One region of the Streptomyces zhihengii genome, then DNA from elsewhere that is predicted to be linked to it. Evidence: riboswitches for the same ligand, from Rfam matches in the RefSeq annotation. Region 1 holds a riboswitch; the other holds the start of a gene.
What was found. Region 1 has a riboswitch for glycine ahead of gcvT (glycine cleavage system aminomethyltransferase GcvT). Riboswitches for the same ligand answer to the same signal wherever they lie in the genome.

Region 1 (7,124 bases):
GGGTGCCCTCCGGGCGGGGTGCCTCCGGGTGGGGGCGCGGTCATGGGGGCTCCGTGGCGGGGTGCGGTCATGGGGGGCTCCGTGGCGGGGTGCGTCCCGGGGGGCTCCCCAGGTGGGGGTGCGGTCACGGGGTGGGGGTGCTCGTGGGGATCGGCTGCTCCGGGGCGGGGCTCGGGGCTCCGGTCGCCCGTGCGCGCAGCGCCTTTCCAGGGGCTCCGCCCCCGGACCCCCGCGCCTCAATCGCCGGCGGGGCTGAACAGGCCCGGAGGACCCCCCAGCCTCACCCGGAGCAACCGGTCCCGCCGGCGATTGAGGCGCGGGGCAGAGCCCCGCCGGACCCGGGTGCGGGGACGGGCGCGGGCACCCCGGCACGCAGGACACGCCCCGCAGGCGCGTCCTCGAACCCGCGGGGCTGAACAGGCCCGGGGCAACCCCCCGGCCTCACCCGGAGCACCCCAGCCCCGCCGGCGATTGAGGCGCGGGGCGCGGGGCAGAGCCCCGCCGGACCCGGGTGCGGGGACGGGCGCGGGCACCCCGGCACGCAGGACACGCCCCGCAGGCGCGTCCTCGAACCCGCGGGGCTGAACAGGCCCGGAGCAACCCCCCAGCCTCACCCGGAGCACCCCAGCCCCGCCGGCGATTGAGGCGCGGGGCGCGGGGCAGAGCCCCGCCGGACCCGGGTGCGGGGACGGGCGCGTGCAGCCCGGGCCGGCGGGCACGCCGGAGCAGACGAGGGGCGCCCCGGAGGAGGCGCCCAGGCTCAGGAGGGCCCGAAGATCAGAGACCGCAGCGTCGCCGCCGCGTCGCGGTCGAGGAGGACGGCGGAGGAGCAGCCCGACGGGAGGCGGCCGGACTCCGCGTCGGCGACGAGGCGGCCGACGGCGCGGCGGTGGCGGGCGAAGGCGTAGCCGGAGACGCCGCGGCCGCGCTCGCGCTGCCCGTCGCGGGCGACCCGCGGCGGCACGTCGAGGAGGAGCAGATGGAGTTCGCGGCCGCGCCGCGCCGCCTCGCGGGCGAGCCAGCGGCGCACCCACGCCTGGGTGCCGCAGTCGTGCACGACGACGCTCTCCCCGGAGCGCAGGGCCCGGCGCAGGCCCGCGTAGTGGGCGAGGCGCACGAGCGGGCGGTAGGCGGCGTAGGGCAGCAGGCCCGGCATCCGCGCGTCCCAGCGGTCGCGGGTGTCCTGCGAGTCGATGCCCAGGCCGCGCGCCGCGCGCTGGATCAGCGTCGTCTTGCCGCTGCCGGGCAGGCCGGAGACGACCACCAGGTCCCCTTCGCCGAACACCAGCCGCCGCGGACCGCGGCCCGCGCGCTCGCGCAGGTCCCGCAGGACCGGCGCGGGTGTGTCGATCAGGCCGTCGACGGGCACGGCCGGTCTCGCGGGCACCCCCGCGGCCGCGGCGTATGCACCGGAGCTCTGCAACGTCATCAGCGTCCCCCTTGTCACGTCGTCCGACCCTTGCCCATTAACCTGACCCATGAAGTGTAAAGAATTGGTAATACGAATCCACCGATTTCGGCGCGGCAGGCGCGTTCGGTGTCACCGCGCGCACCCGGACCGTCACATGCCGCCGCCTGGTACCGCACTCCCCCGCTTCGCCCGCGGGCATGCAATGATGTGCGCGCCAACTCCATACAGGCCGCTTGAATCCGCGCGGGAGAGTCCCTGCCACCTGGTGTGGCGGGCGCCGAAGGAGCAAGTTCCTCCCTTGAATCTCTCAGGCCCCGTACCGCGTGCGATGAGGCAGATCTGAAAAGCGAGCCGCGCTCACACCCGGCTCCACCCAAGGTGCAAGTCACGACCATCCGTACGCGGGGTCGCGGCGAACCTCTCAGGTTCCGATGACAGATGGGGAGGATTGTCCTCGCCGTCATGCCCTGGGAGCCACACCTATGAGCACTTCGCCCCGCCGCACCGCGCTCGATGCCCTGCATCGTTCGCTGGGCGCGACCATGACCGACTTCGCCGGCTGGGACATGCCGCTGCGGTACGCCAGCGAGCGCGACGAGCACAACGCCGTCCGCACCCGGGCCGGACTGTTCGACCTCTCGCACATGGGCGAGATCACCGTCACCGGTCCCGAGGCCGTCGCCCTGCTCGACCACGCCCTGGTCGGCAACATCTCCACGGTGGGCCCGGGCCGCGCCCGGTACACGATGATCTGCCGCGAGGACGGCGGGATCCTCGACGACCTGATCGTCTACCGCCTGGGCGGGACCGAGTACATGGTGGTCGCCAACGCGGGCAACGCCCAGACCGTGCTGGACGCCCTGCGCGAGCGCGCGGCGGGCTTCGACGCCGAGGTGCGCGACGACCGCGACGCCTACGCGCTGATCGCGGTGCAGGGACCGGAGTCCCCCGGCATCCTCGCCTCGCTGACCGACGCGGACCTGGACGGCCTGAAGTACTACGCGGGCCTGCCCGGCACGGTGGCCGGCGTCCCGGCGCTGATCGCGCGCACCGGCTACACCGGGGAGGACGGCTTCGAGCTGTTCACCGAGCCGCAGCACGCGGAGAAGCTGTGGACCGCGCTCACCGAGGCCGGCCGGGACGCCGGCCTCATCCCCTGCGGCCTGTCCTGCCGAGACACGCTGCGCCTGGAGGCGGGCATGCCGCTGTACGGGCACGAGCTGACGACCGCGCTGACCCCGTTCGACGCCGGTCTAGGCCGGGTCGTGAAGTTCGAGAAGACCGGTGACTTCGTCGGCCGCGAGGCCCTGGCCGCCGCCGCGGAGCGCGCCGGGCAGGCTCCGCCGCGCAAGCTCGTCGGCCTGATCGCCGAGGGCCGGCGGGTGCCGCGCGCGGGGATGCAGGTCGTCGCCGGCGGCGAGGTCGTCGGCGAGGTGACCTCCGGCGCGCCCAGCCCGACGCTCGGCCGTCCGATCGCCATGGCGTACGTCGACGCGGCCCACGCCGCGCCGGGCACCGAGGGTGTCGGGGTCGACATCCGTGGTACGCACGAGCCGTACGAGGTCGTCGCGCTGCCGTTCTACCAGCGCGCGAAGTGATACTCCGGGGGCACGACGTGACCCCCCGCACTCCCCTCCCGTTCACCACCACTCCCCCGCGTACAGGAGAATTCACCTCATGAGCAACCCGCAGCAGCTGCGCTACAGCAAGGAGCACGAGTGGCTGTCGGCCGCCGAGGACGGCGTGTCGACGGTCGGCATCACGGAGTTCGCGGCCAACGCGCTCGGCGATGTCGTCTACGCCCAGCTCCCGGAGGTCGGCCAGAGCGTGACCGCGGGCGAGACCTGCGGCGAACTGGAGTCGACCAAGTCCGTCAGCGACCTCTACTCGCCGGTGACCGGTGAGGTCGTCGAGGCGAACCAGGACGTCGTGGACGACCCGTCGCTGGTGAACTCGGCGCCCTTCGAGGGCGGGTGGCTCTTCAAGGTGCGCGTCGCCGGGGAGCCGGACGATCTGCTCTCCGCCGACGAGTACACCGAGTTCTCCGGGAACTGAGGATCTTCTCCATGTCGCTCCTGAACACCCCCCTCCATGAGCTGGACCCGGACGTCGCCGCCGCCGTCGACGCCGAGCTCCACCGCCAGCAGTCCACCCTCGAGATGATCGCCTCGGAGAACTTCGCTCCGGTCGCGGTCATGGAGGCGCAGGGCTCCGTCCTCACCAACAAGTACGCCGAGGGCTACCCCGGCCGCCGCTACTACGGCGGCTGCGAGCACGTCGACGTGATCGAGCAGATCGCCATCGACCGCATCAAGGAGCTCTTCGGCGCCGAGCACGCCAACGTGCAGCCCCACTCGGGCGCGCAGGCCAACGCCGCGGCGATGTTCGCGCTGCTGAAGCCGGGCGACACGATCATGGGCCTGAACCTGGCCCACGGCGGTCACCTGACCCACGGCATGAAGATCAACTTCTCCGGCAAGCTCTACAACGTGGTCGCGTACCACGTCGACGAGCAGACCGGCCAGGTCGACATGGCCGAGGTCGAGAGGCTGGCCAAGGAGTCCAAGCCGAAGCTGATCGTCGCCGGCTGGTCCGCCTACCCGCGGCAGCTCGACTTCGCCGCCTTCCGCCGGATCGCGGACGAGGTCGGCGCGTACCTGATGGTCGACATGGCGCACTTCGCCGGTCTGGTCGCCGCGGGTCTGCACCCGAACCCGGTGCCGCACGCCCATGTCGTCACCACGACCACCCACAAGACCCTCGGCGGTCCGCGCGGCGGTGTGATCCTCTCGACGGCCGAGCTCGCCAAGAAGATCAACTCCGCGGTCTTCCCCGGTCAGCAGGGCGGTCCGCTGGAGCACGTGATCGCGGCCAAGGCGGTCTCCTTCAAGGTCGCCGCCTCCGAGGACTTCCGCGAGCGCCAGCAGCGTACGCTGGACGGCGCCCGCATCCTCGCCGAGCGCCTGGTCAAGGACGACGTCACGCAGCACGGCGTCTCCGTGCTGTCCGGCGGCACGGACGTGCACCTGGTCCTGGTGGACCTGCGCAACTCCGAGCTCGACGGCCAGCAGGCCGAGGACCGCCTCCACGAGGTCGGCATCACGGTCAACCGCAACGCGGTCCCGAACGACCCCCGGCCGCCGATGGTCACCTCGGGTCTGCGGATCGGCACCCCGGCCCTGGCCACCCGCGGCTTCCAGGACGAGGACTTCCGCGAGGTCGCGGACATCATCGCCGAGGCGCTGAAGCCGGAGTACGACGCCGCCGCCCTGCGCGCCCGCGTCACGGCCCTCGCCGGGAAGCACCCGCTGTACCCCGGTCTGTAACCCGGACCACAGCACAACAAAAGGGGCACCGCGCACACTGGACAGTGCGTGCGGTGCCCCGCACCGCGTCAGCCCGCATTGCCGCACCACCGGCAGACAACGGCGTCTACCACCCCCACAAGGAGTTCTCCGTGGCCATCTCGGTCTTCGACCTGTTCTCGGTCGGCATCGGCCCGTCCAGCTCCCACACGGTCGGCCCGATGCGCGCCGCCCGCATGTTCTCCCGGCGGCTGAAGAACGAGGGCCTGCTGGCGCACACCGCCTCCATACGGGCCGAGCTCTTCGGTTCCCTCGGCGCGACGGGCCACGGCCACGGCACCCCGAAGGCGGTGCTGCTGGGCCTGGAGGGGAACTCCCCGCGCACGGTCGACGTCGAGACCGCCGACGAGCAGGTGGAGCGGATCAAGGCCGAGGGGCGCATCAGCCTGCTGGGCGTCCACGAGATCGGCTTCTCCTTCGACGACCACCTCGTGCTGCACCGCCGCAAGGCCCTGCCGTACCACGCGAACGGGATGACCGTGGCCGCGTACGACGCGGAGGGCGCGGCGCTGCTGGAGAAGACCTACTACTCGGTCGGCGGCGGCTTCGTCGTGGACGAGGACGCCGTGGCCGGCGACGACCCGATCGTCCCCGAGGACACCGTCCTCAAGCACCCCTTCCGCACCGGTGACGAGCTGCTGCGGCTGACCCGGGAGACGGGCCTGTCGATCTCCGCGCTGATGCTGGAGAACGAGAAGGCGTGGCGCTCGGAGGCGGAGATCCGCGAGGGACTGCTGGAGATCTGGCGGGTCATGCAGGCCTGTGTCGCCCGCGGCATGTCGCGCGAGGGCATCCTCCCCGGCGGCCTCAAGGTCCGCCGCCGCGCCGCGACCACCGCCCGCAAGCTGCGCTCCGAGGGCGACGCGGCGGCGCTCGCGATGGAGTGGATCACCCTCTACGCGATGGCCGTCAACGAGGAGAACGCGGCCGGCGGCCGGGTCGTGACCGCGCCCACCAACGGCGCGGCCGGCATCATCCCCGCCGTCCTGCACTACTACATGAACTTCGTCCCGGGCGCCGACGAGGAGGGCGTGGTCCGCTTCCTGCTGGCCGCCGGGGCGATCGGCATGCTCTTCAAGGAGAACGCCTCCATCTCCGGCGCCGAGGTCGGCTGCCAGGGCGAGGTCGGCTCGGCCTGCTCCATGGCGGCCGGCGCGCTGGCCGAGGTGCTCGGCGGCTCCCCGGAGCAGGTGGAGAACGCCGCGGAGATCGGCATGGAGCACAACCTCGGCCTGACCTGCGACCCGGTGGGCGGCCTGGTGCAGATCCCCTGCATCGAGCGCAACGGCATGGCGGCGGTCAAGGCCGTCACCGCGGCCCGCATGGCGATGCGGGGCGACGGCAGCCACAAGGTCTCCCTCGACAAGGTCATCAAGACCATGAAGGAGACCGGCGCCGACATGTCCGTCAAGTACAAGGAGACGGCCCGCGGCGGGCTCGCGGTGAACATCATCGAGTGCTGAGGGCAGGGGGCCCGGGCGGCACGCCCGGGCCCCCTCCCCGGCTCAGCCGAAGTTCACGTCGCTGCACCACATGTAGGCCTGGTCGAGGTGCGAGGCCTGCCAGATCACGAACACGACGTGGTGTCCGGTGTACCCGGAGGTCTGCACCGGGAACGTGATGTTCTGCGAAGGGGCGTAGCTGCCGGTCTGCGTGATGAAGTCGAGGTTGCCCCAGCCCAGGTTCTGGGTCTTGGGGTCGAAGCCCTGCTTGCTCACGTAGACCTTGAAGTAGTCGGCACCGTGCGACGCCTGGTCGTACAGGTGGACCGAGAAGTTGTTGCCGACGGTGGTCGTCTTCCACTGCCCGGGCTTGTTCAGGCTGTCGTTCCTCGACAGGTTGTTGCTGCAGAGCGTCCCGTCGGGGGTCCGCGCCTGGAACTGGCCGCCGAGGCCGTCCCGGAGAGCGCTCATCCAGTTCCACATGGTGTCCGCGTTGGCCTGGAAGGCCTGCCAGCACATGGGGTCCTGGGTCTGCATGGCCGGGTTCATGTGGTCGCTGCCCCACGTCTTCCAGCACTGGTACGCGCGGCTGGCGGGACCGACGATGGTGCCGTGGGCCTGGGCGGGGGCCGACCAGGTCAGGGCACCGGCGACTAAGGCGAACAGCATGAGGAGCGCTTGGAGCGGCCGGTGGAGGGGCGACCGCGGATGCCCCGTGAGGGGGGTCCGTGTGCGCATGGGGGGAACTCCTTCCAGTTGTGAGACTGTCATGGGAGCGCTCCCAACATCGAGGCTCCCGCGGGAAATGTCAATGAAACAAACAAAGTTGATGCCAGGGGTGGCAGCGGGCGGGGGCGGCGGGGAGACTGCCCTCGCGTCCGTGTCCGTCCGGCCCCCGGCAGCACC
Region 2 (7,124 bases), on a different contig from region 1:
ACCGGGGGAGTGCGGCTGCTCGGCGTCGGCGTCACGGGCCTCGCCGACTACACCCAGGAGGACCTCTTCGCCCAGGCCGCCGCCGCGCTCGCGGAACCGGCCGCCGAAGCGGCCGGGGAGGGGCCGGAGCCCCGCCCCGCCGCCGGCACCCAGGCTCCGGCCGCGGAGCCGGCCGCCCCGGAGGACGGGCCGGAGCCGCCGGCCGAGCGGCACTGGTCGGCCGGGCAGGACGTGCTCCACGCCGAGCTGGGGCCCGGCTGGGTGCAGGGCAGCGGGGTCGGCCGGGTGACCGTGCGCTTCGAGGTGCCCGGTTCGGCGCCCGGCCGGGTGCGCACCTTCCGCGTGGACGATGAGGCCCTCCGGCCCGCCGAGCCGCTGCCGCTCGTCGGGGCCCCCGCCGAGGAGGCAGGGGGCACGGGCGGTGCGGCCCCCGCCGAGGAGGCACGGGGGACGGGCGGTGCGGCCCTCGCCGCGGGGCGCGACTGAGGGGCCCGCCCGGGGAGGCGGGGTCAGTCCTCCTGGCCGGCTATGCGGCCGAAGGAGGTGTCGCCGGACGCCTGCGCCGGCGACGGCGGGGCGGCGAGGTCCAGCCCGTAGTGGTGGTAGAGCTGGAGTTCCTGTTCGGGGGAGAGATGGCGGCCGACGCCGAAGTCCGGGGCGTCCTTGATCAGGCCCCGCTCGTACGGCACGTGGAGCGCGTTGTCGACGATCTCGCTCGGTTCGAGGGGGACGAAGGCGTCCCGGCTGAAGAGTCCCGTACGGACGGCCGCCCACTCGGGGACGCCGGTCGCGTCGTCGAGGTACACCTCGTCGACGGTCCCGATCTTGTGGCCGCTGCGGTCGAACGCCTTGCGGCCGATCAGGCTGCGCGGATCGATGTCGGTCTGCACGGTCCCTCCAACAGGTCGCCACTGCTCCTGTGACTACGAAAGGGCACAACGCAGGTGTCGGCCACTCGGGGGACCGGCCCGGACACGCTGGTACCCTGGCAAGCGGCTGCTGACCCCGTGCGGGAGAGTCCACCGGTGAGATACCCGCCGGCGGCGCCGAAGGAGCAAATCCTCCCCGGAATCTCTCAGGCCCCTGTACCGCACGGACGAGGTCACTCTGGAAAGCAGAGCGGGCGTCGGACGGCATCCGCTCTCACCGACGGTGAAAGCCGGTGCGCTCTTCGTGACGCCCGGTGAAACTCTCAGGTTGAGATGACAGAGGGGGAGGCCGTCCGGGCATCCGCGCCGTGATGCCCCTCGCAGGTCGTACAAGACCAGGAGGCCTCCCACATGACCGCCAACCGCACTCCGCTGACCGAGCTGGAGCGGGGCATCCCCTTCGAGCAGCGTCACATCGGCCCCGACGCCGCCGCCCAGGCCAAGATGCTCGCCCAGGTGGGCTACGGCTCCCTCGACGAACTCACCGCCGCGGCCGTGCCGGACGTGATCAAGAGCACCGAGGCCCTCGATCTGCCCGAGGCGCTCACCGAGGCCGGCGTCCTCGCCGAGCTGCGCGGGCTCGCCGACCGCAACCAGGTGCTCGCGCCCATGATCGGCCTCGGCTACCACGGCACCTTCACGCCCCCGGTCATCCTGCGCAACGTCATGGAGAACCCGGCCTGGTACACCGCGTACACGCCGTACCAGCCGGAGATCTCGCAGGGCCGGCTGGAGGCGCTGCTGAACTTCCAGACCGTCGTGGCCGACCTCGCCGGGCTGCCCACCTCCGGCGCCTCGCTGCTGGACGAGGGCACCGCCGCGGCCGAGGCCATGTCCCTCGCCCGCCGCGTCGGCAAGGTCAAGGACGGTGTCTTCCTGGTCGACGCCGACACCCTCCCGCAGACGATCGCCGTCATCGAGACCCGCGCCGAGCCGACCGGTGTCGAGGTCGTCGTCGCCGATCTCACCGACGGCATCCCCGCGGACATCGCCGAGCGCGGCGTCTTCGGCGTGCTGCTCCAGTACCCGGGCGCCTCCGGCGCCGTGCGCGACCTGCGGACCCTGATCGAGGCGGCCCACGGGCTCGGCGCCGTCGTCACCGTCGCGGCCGACCTGCTCGCGCTCACCCTGCTCACCTCGCCGGGCGAGCTGGGCGCGGACATCGCCGTCGGCACCACCCAGCGCTTCGGCGTCCCGATGGGCTTCGGCGGCCCGCACGCCGGCTACATGGCCGTGCGCGAGAAGTTCGCCCGCAGCCTGCCCGGCCGCCTCGTCGGCGTCTCCGTCGACGCCGACGGCAACAAGGCCTACCGGCTCGCGCTCCAGACCCGCGAGCAGCACATCCGCCGGGAGAAGGCCACCAGCAACATCTGCACCGCCCAGGTGCTGCTCGCCGTGATGGCCGGCATGTACGCCGTCTACCACGGCCCCGACGGCCTGCGGGCGATCGCCGAGCGTACCCACCGCTACGCCGCCGTCCTCGCCGACGGTCTGCGGGCCGGCGGTGTGGAGGTCGTCCACGGCGCCTTCTTCGACACCGTCACCGCGCGGGTGCCCGGCCGGGCCGCCGACGTGGTGGCCGCGGCCCGTGAGGGCGGCGTCAACCTGCGCCTCGTCGACGCCGACCACGTCTCCGCCGCCTGCGACGAGACCACCGGCCGGGCCCAGCTCGCCGCCGTGTGGGCCGCCTTCGGCGTGAGCGCCGACGCCGGGGAGCTGGACGCGGCGGGCGCCGACGCGCTGCCCGCCGGGCTGCTGCGCACCGACGACTACCTGACCCACCCCGTCTTCCACCAGCACCGTTCCGAGACCGCGATGCTGCGCTACCTGCGCCGTCTCGCCGACCGCGACTACGCGCTGGACCGGGGCATGATCCCGCTCGGCTCCTGCACGATGAAGCTGAACGCCACCACCGAGATGGAGCCGGTCACCTGGCCGGAGTTCGGCCAGATCCACCCCTTCGCCCCGGTGGAGCAGGCGCAGGGCTATCTGACGCTGATCACCGAGCTGGAGGAGCGTCTCGCCGAGGTCACCGGCTACGACAAGGTCTCCCTCCAGCCGAACGCCGGCTCCCAGGGCGAACTCGCCGGCCTGCTCGCGGTGCGCGCCTACCACCGCGCGAACGGCGACGACCAGCGCACCGTCTGCCTGATCCCGTCGTCGGCGCACGGCACCAACGCCGCCAGCGCGGTGATGGCCGGGATGAAGGTCGTCGTCGTGAAGACGGCCGACGACGGCGAGATCGACGTCGAGGACCTGCGGGCGAAGATCGAGCAGTACCGCGACGAGCTCTCGGTGCTGATGATCACCTACCCGTCCACCCACGGTGTGTTCGAGGAGCACGTCGCCGACATCTGCGCGCAGGTGCACGACGCCGGCGGCCAGGTGTACGTGGACGGCGCCAACCTCAACGCGCTGGTCGGGCTCGCGAAGCCGGGCCGGTTCGGCGGCGACGTCTCGCACCTGAACCTGCACAAGACGTTCTGCATCCCGCACGGCGGCGGCGGCCCGGGTGTCGGCCCGGTCGCGGTGCGCTCGCACCTCGCCCCCTACCTGCCCAACCACCCGCTCCAGCCGACGGCGGGGCCCGCGACGGGCGTCGGCCCGATCTCCGCGGCTCCCTGGGGCTCGGCGGGCATCCTGCCGATCTCCTGGGCCTACGTGCGCCTGATGGGCGGCGAGGGGCTCAAGCGCGCCACCCAGGTCGCCGTGCTGGCGGCCAACTACATCGCCAAGCGCCTGGAGCCGCACTACCCCGTGCTCTACACCGGTCCCGCGGGGCTGGTCGCGCACGAGTGCATCGTCGACCTGCGGCCGCTGTCGAAGGCGACCGGGGTCAGCGTCGACGACATCGCCAAGCGTCTGATCGACTACGGCTTCCACGCGCCGACGATGTCGTTCCCGGTGGCGGGCACGCTCATGATCGAGCCGACCGAGAGCGAGGACCTGGGCGAGCTCGACCGTTTCTGCGACACGATGATCGCGATCCGCGCCGAGATCGAGAAGGTCGCGTCGGGCGAGTGGCCCGCCGAGGACAACCCGCTGCGCAACGCGCCCCACACGGCCGCCGCGCTGGGCGGTGCGTGGGACCACGCCTACAGCCGTGACGTCGCGGTCTTCCCGGCCGGGGTGAGCGCCGCGGACAAGTACTGGCCGCCGGTCCGCCGTATCGACGGCGCCTTCGGCGACCGCAACCTCGTCTGCTCCTGCCCGCCGCTGGACGAGTACGAGGGCTGACGGGCGCCCCGGCACGGGCCGGGGGACATGCGTCGGGGCCGGTGCGGAGACTTCTCTCCGGGCCGGCCCCCGGTCGTGCCGCGGCTCGCCGCGACTACGCCGCCGTCACCACGTGACCCGCCTCCAGCGGGCGCCGCGGCGCGATGACCTGGCCGTCGGGCAGCAGCTCGCCCGTGTCCTCGAAGAGGAGCACCCCGTTGCACAGAAGGCTCCAGCCCTGTTCCGGGTGGTGGGCCACCAGGCGGGCCGCCTCACGGTCGGCGGAGTCGGCTGTCGGACACGCTGGCTGGTGCTGGCACATGGATGGGTTCTTTCGCTGCGTCGTGGTGAGTGTGCTGCGGCTCGATGAGGTGTTCATGGCCGCCCCCCGTATCTGTCGGTCCGGTTCCAGTGTTCCCCCGCGGAGGTCGTTCCGCAGGGATTTCACAGCAGCTCTTCCTACTGATTGATGACGCATCACTCACGAGGACGGTTCAGCGTGACCATGCCGTCCTTTCGGGGGGTTGGGAGTGGTCACAAGGGGCTAGTCACTTCGGGGCACCCTCCGGGCACCAGTACGCCCCGCGACCGGGCGGTCGCGGGGCGTGCGGGGCGGGGCCGGGCCGTCTCAGGCGGCCGGCGAGTCGAGCAGCGCGGGCGCCGCCGGTGCGAGCCGCAGGGTCAGCAGCGGCAGCAGATCGGCCGCCCGGCGCGGCAGATGGGCCGCGATCCCCGGCGGCGCGGGCGCCAGCGGCACCAGGACGTCGGCCGCGTGCAGGGTGCCCGCGGCCGGGTCGGCGTCGGTGTCCGCGTGCAGCCACAGCGTCAGCATGTAGAGCTCCGGCACGGACAGCAGCCGGGGCTGGCCGTGCGCGCCCGTGGACTCGGCCTGGCGCAGGGCCAGTTCCGTCGACGCGAGATAGGGCCCCTCGAAGAAGTGCGAGAAGGCCCATCCGTCGGCGGTCGGGACGGTGTCCGCGGCGGCGACGACGCCGTCGCCGCCGCGGATCAGGAATCTCCACCCGGCGAGCCGGGTGACCGGTACGCCGTCGCTCGGGACGATCCGGTCGAGCACATGGACCGGGAGCGGGAGTTCGGGGCTCAGCGGTCCCTGGACGGACCGCAGAGCGGGGGTCGGAGCCTCACGGACTGCCGTGGGAGAACCGAGTGCTGCGAGAACGCTGCGCAGGGCGGGCGCGGGGGCCGAAAGGACATGCAGCGGCATGGTGGGTCGCCTCTCACTCAGGAGACACGGTGATGCGGGGAGGTGCGGACGGCGCTGTCGGCATGGGGGCCGCGCGGGGCCGGGAAGACCGCCGGGCGCCGACTGTCGGCCCGTCAGCGGAGTTTATACGACGTGTGTTCACACGGTGTTTCCGCTAGCCGTCGCGCGCATTTCCCGCAAGGCGAATACCGGTCCGCCGAACGCCCGCTTTTCCGGGGCGTATGCACCGTGTGCCCGCCATGGCCTGCGGTTTTTCGCGCGGCGTGGTAGGCCGAATCCCGTCCGTGTTTTACGCCACGTACGGACGGTGTAAATGACCCGGGCAGTGCGCTCCGGAATGTGCCGCCGGAATGTGCCCCGCGGGGGCTGACTCCAGCCTATCCGCACAGGACCTGCTCCGGGGACGTTACGGATCAAAGAGTCTGGGCATTATCGTTCAGGACACGAGCGGCCCACGCCTGGTGGGATGCCCAGTCGAGGAGGGACGCTTCGATGGGGGAGAAGGTCGCGGCGGGCGGATTCGACCTGTCCGATCGGCAGCGGTACCGGCGCAAGCTGCAGCAGTGCCTGGCGGGACTGGCGAGACTGCTGGCGGACAAGAGGTTCGACAGGCCCCGGAATCTCATGGGCCTGGAGATCGAGCTGAATCTCGCGGGAGCCGACGGCATGCCGAGGATGGTGAATGCGGACGTCCTCTCGCGCATCGCGAGCAGTGATTTCCAGACGGAGCTCGGAATGTTCAATCTGGAAGTGAACATCGCTCCGCACCGGCTCGACGGACATGTTCTCGATCAGCTCGCAGAGGAGCTGCGCACCGGCCTCGGATATGCCGAACGCAAGGCGTCGGAAGCGGGCTCGGGGATCGTGATGATCGGAATCCTGCCGACACTCGGCGAGGATGATCTGGTATCCGCGAACCTCTCGGACGTCGATCGCTACACCCTTCTCAACGATCAGATCGTGGCGGCGCGCGGAGAGGAGTTCACGCTCGACATATCGGGGGTCGAGAGCCTGAGCTGCACCTCGTCCTCGATCGCCCCCGAATCCGCCTGCACCTCCGTCCAGCTGCACCTCCAGGTGACCCCGGCCCGCTTCGCCGACGTGTGGAACGCGGCGCAGGCGGTGGCGGCCGTCCAGGTCGCGGTCGGCGCCAACTCGCCGTTCCTGTTCGGCAAGGAGCTGTGGCGGGAGTCGCGGCCGCCCCTGTTCGAGCAGGCCACCGACACCCGCCCGCCCGAACTCCGGGCACAGGGCGTGCGCCCGAGGACCTGGTTCGGGGAGCGCTGGGTGGACTCCGCGTACGACCTCTTCGAGGAGAACCTGCGCTACTACCCCCCGCTGCTGCCCATCTGCGACGACGAGGACCCCCTGCGGGTGCTGGACGACGGAGGCGTCCCGGGGCTGCGGGAGCTCGTCCTGCACAACGGGACGGTCTACCGGTGGAACCGCCCGGTCTACGGGGTCGTCGACGGGGTGCCGCATCTGCGCGTCGAGAACCGGGTGCTGCCCGCCGGGCCCACCGTGGCCGACGTGATCGCCAACGCGGCCTTCTACTACGGCCTGGTCCGCGCCCTCGCCGAGGAGGCCCGGCCGGTGTGGTCCCGGCTGCCCTTCGAGGCGGCGCACCGGAACTTCGACACCGCCTGCCGGTACGGCATCGACGCCGAGCTGGAGTGGCCGCGCCCGGGGCGGGGCGGGGTCACCACCGTCCCCGTGGTCAAGCTCGTCCGCGACGAACTGCTGCCGCTCGCCGC

Region 2: it holds a riboswitch for glycine, as region 1 does, so the genes downstream of both, gcvP (aminomethyl-transferring glycine dehydrogenase) here and gcvT (glycine cleavage system aminomethyltransferase GcvT) in region 1, are expected to answer to the same signal.

The regions. Positions count from the first base shown of each region.
Region 1 covers NZ_JAFEJA010000001.1:2,672,038-2,679,161, forward strand. Annotated here, with positions in the region: gene JE024_RS10910 (AAA family ATPase) at 761-1,429, opposite strand; glycine riboswitch at 1,646-1,743, shown strand; gene gcvT (glycine cleavage system aminomethyltransferase GcvT) at 1,894-3,009, shown strand; gene gcvH (glycine cleavage system protein GcvH) at 3,089-3,466, shown strand; gene glyA (serine hydroxymethyltransferase) at 3,478-4,737, shown strand; gene JE024_RS10930 (L-serine ammonia-lyase) at 4,869-6,239, shown strand; gene JE024_RS10935 (lytic polysaccharide monooxygenase auxiliary activity family 9 protein) at 6,282-6,956, opposite strand.
Region 2 covers NZ_JAFEJA010000002.1:325,356-332,479, forward strand. Annotated here, with positions in the region: gene JE024_RS29630 (DNA polymerase IV) at 1-486, shown strand, start outside; gene JE024_RS29635 (PRC-barrel domain-containing protein) at 510-890, opposite strand; glycine riboswitch at 1,001-1,101, shown strand; gene gcvP (aminomethyl-transferring glycine dehydrogenase) at 1,281-4,166, shown strand; gene JE024_RS29645 (DUF5999 family protein) at 4,261-4,467, opposite strand; gene JE024_RS29650 (hypothetical protein) at 4,774-5,370, opposite strand; gene JE024_RS29655 (glutamate-cysteine ligase family protein) at 5,863-7,124, shown strand, end outside.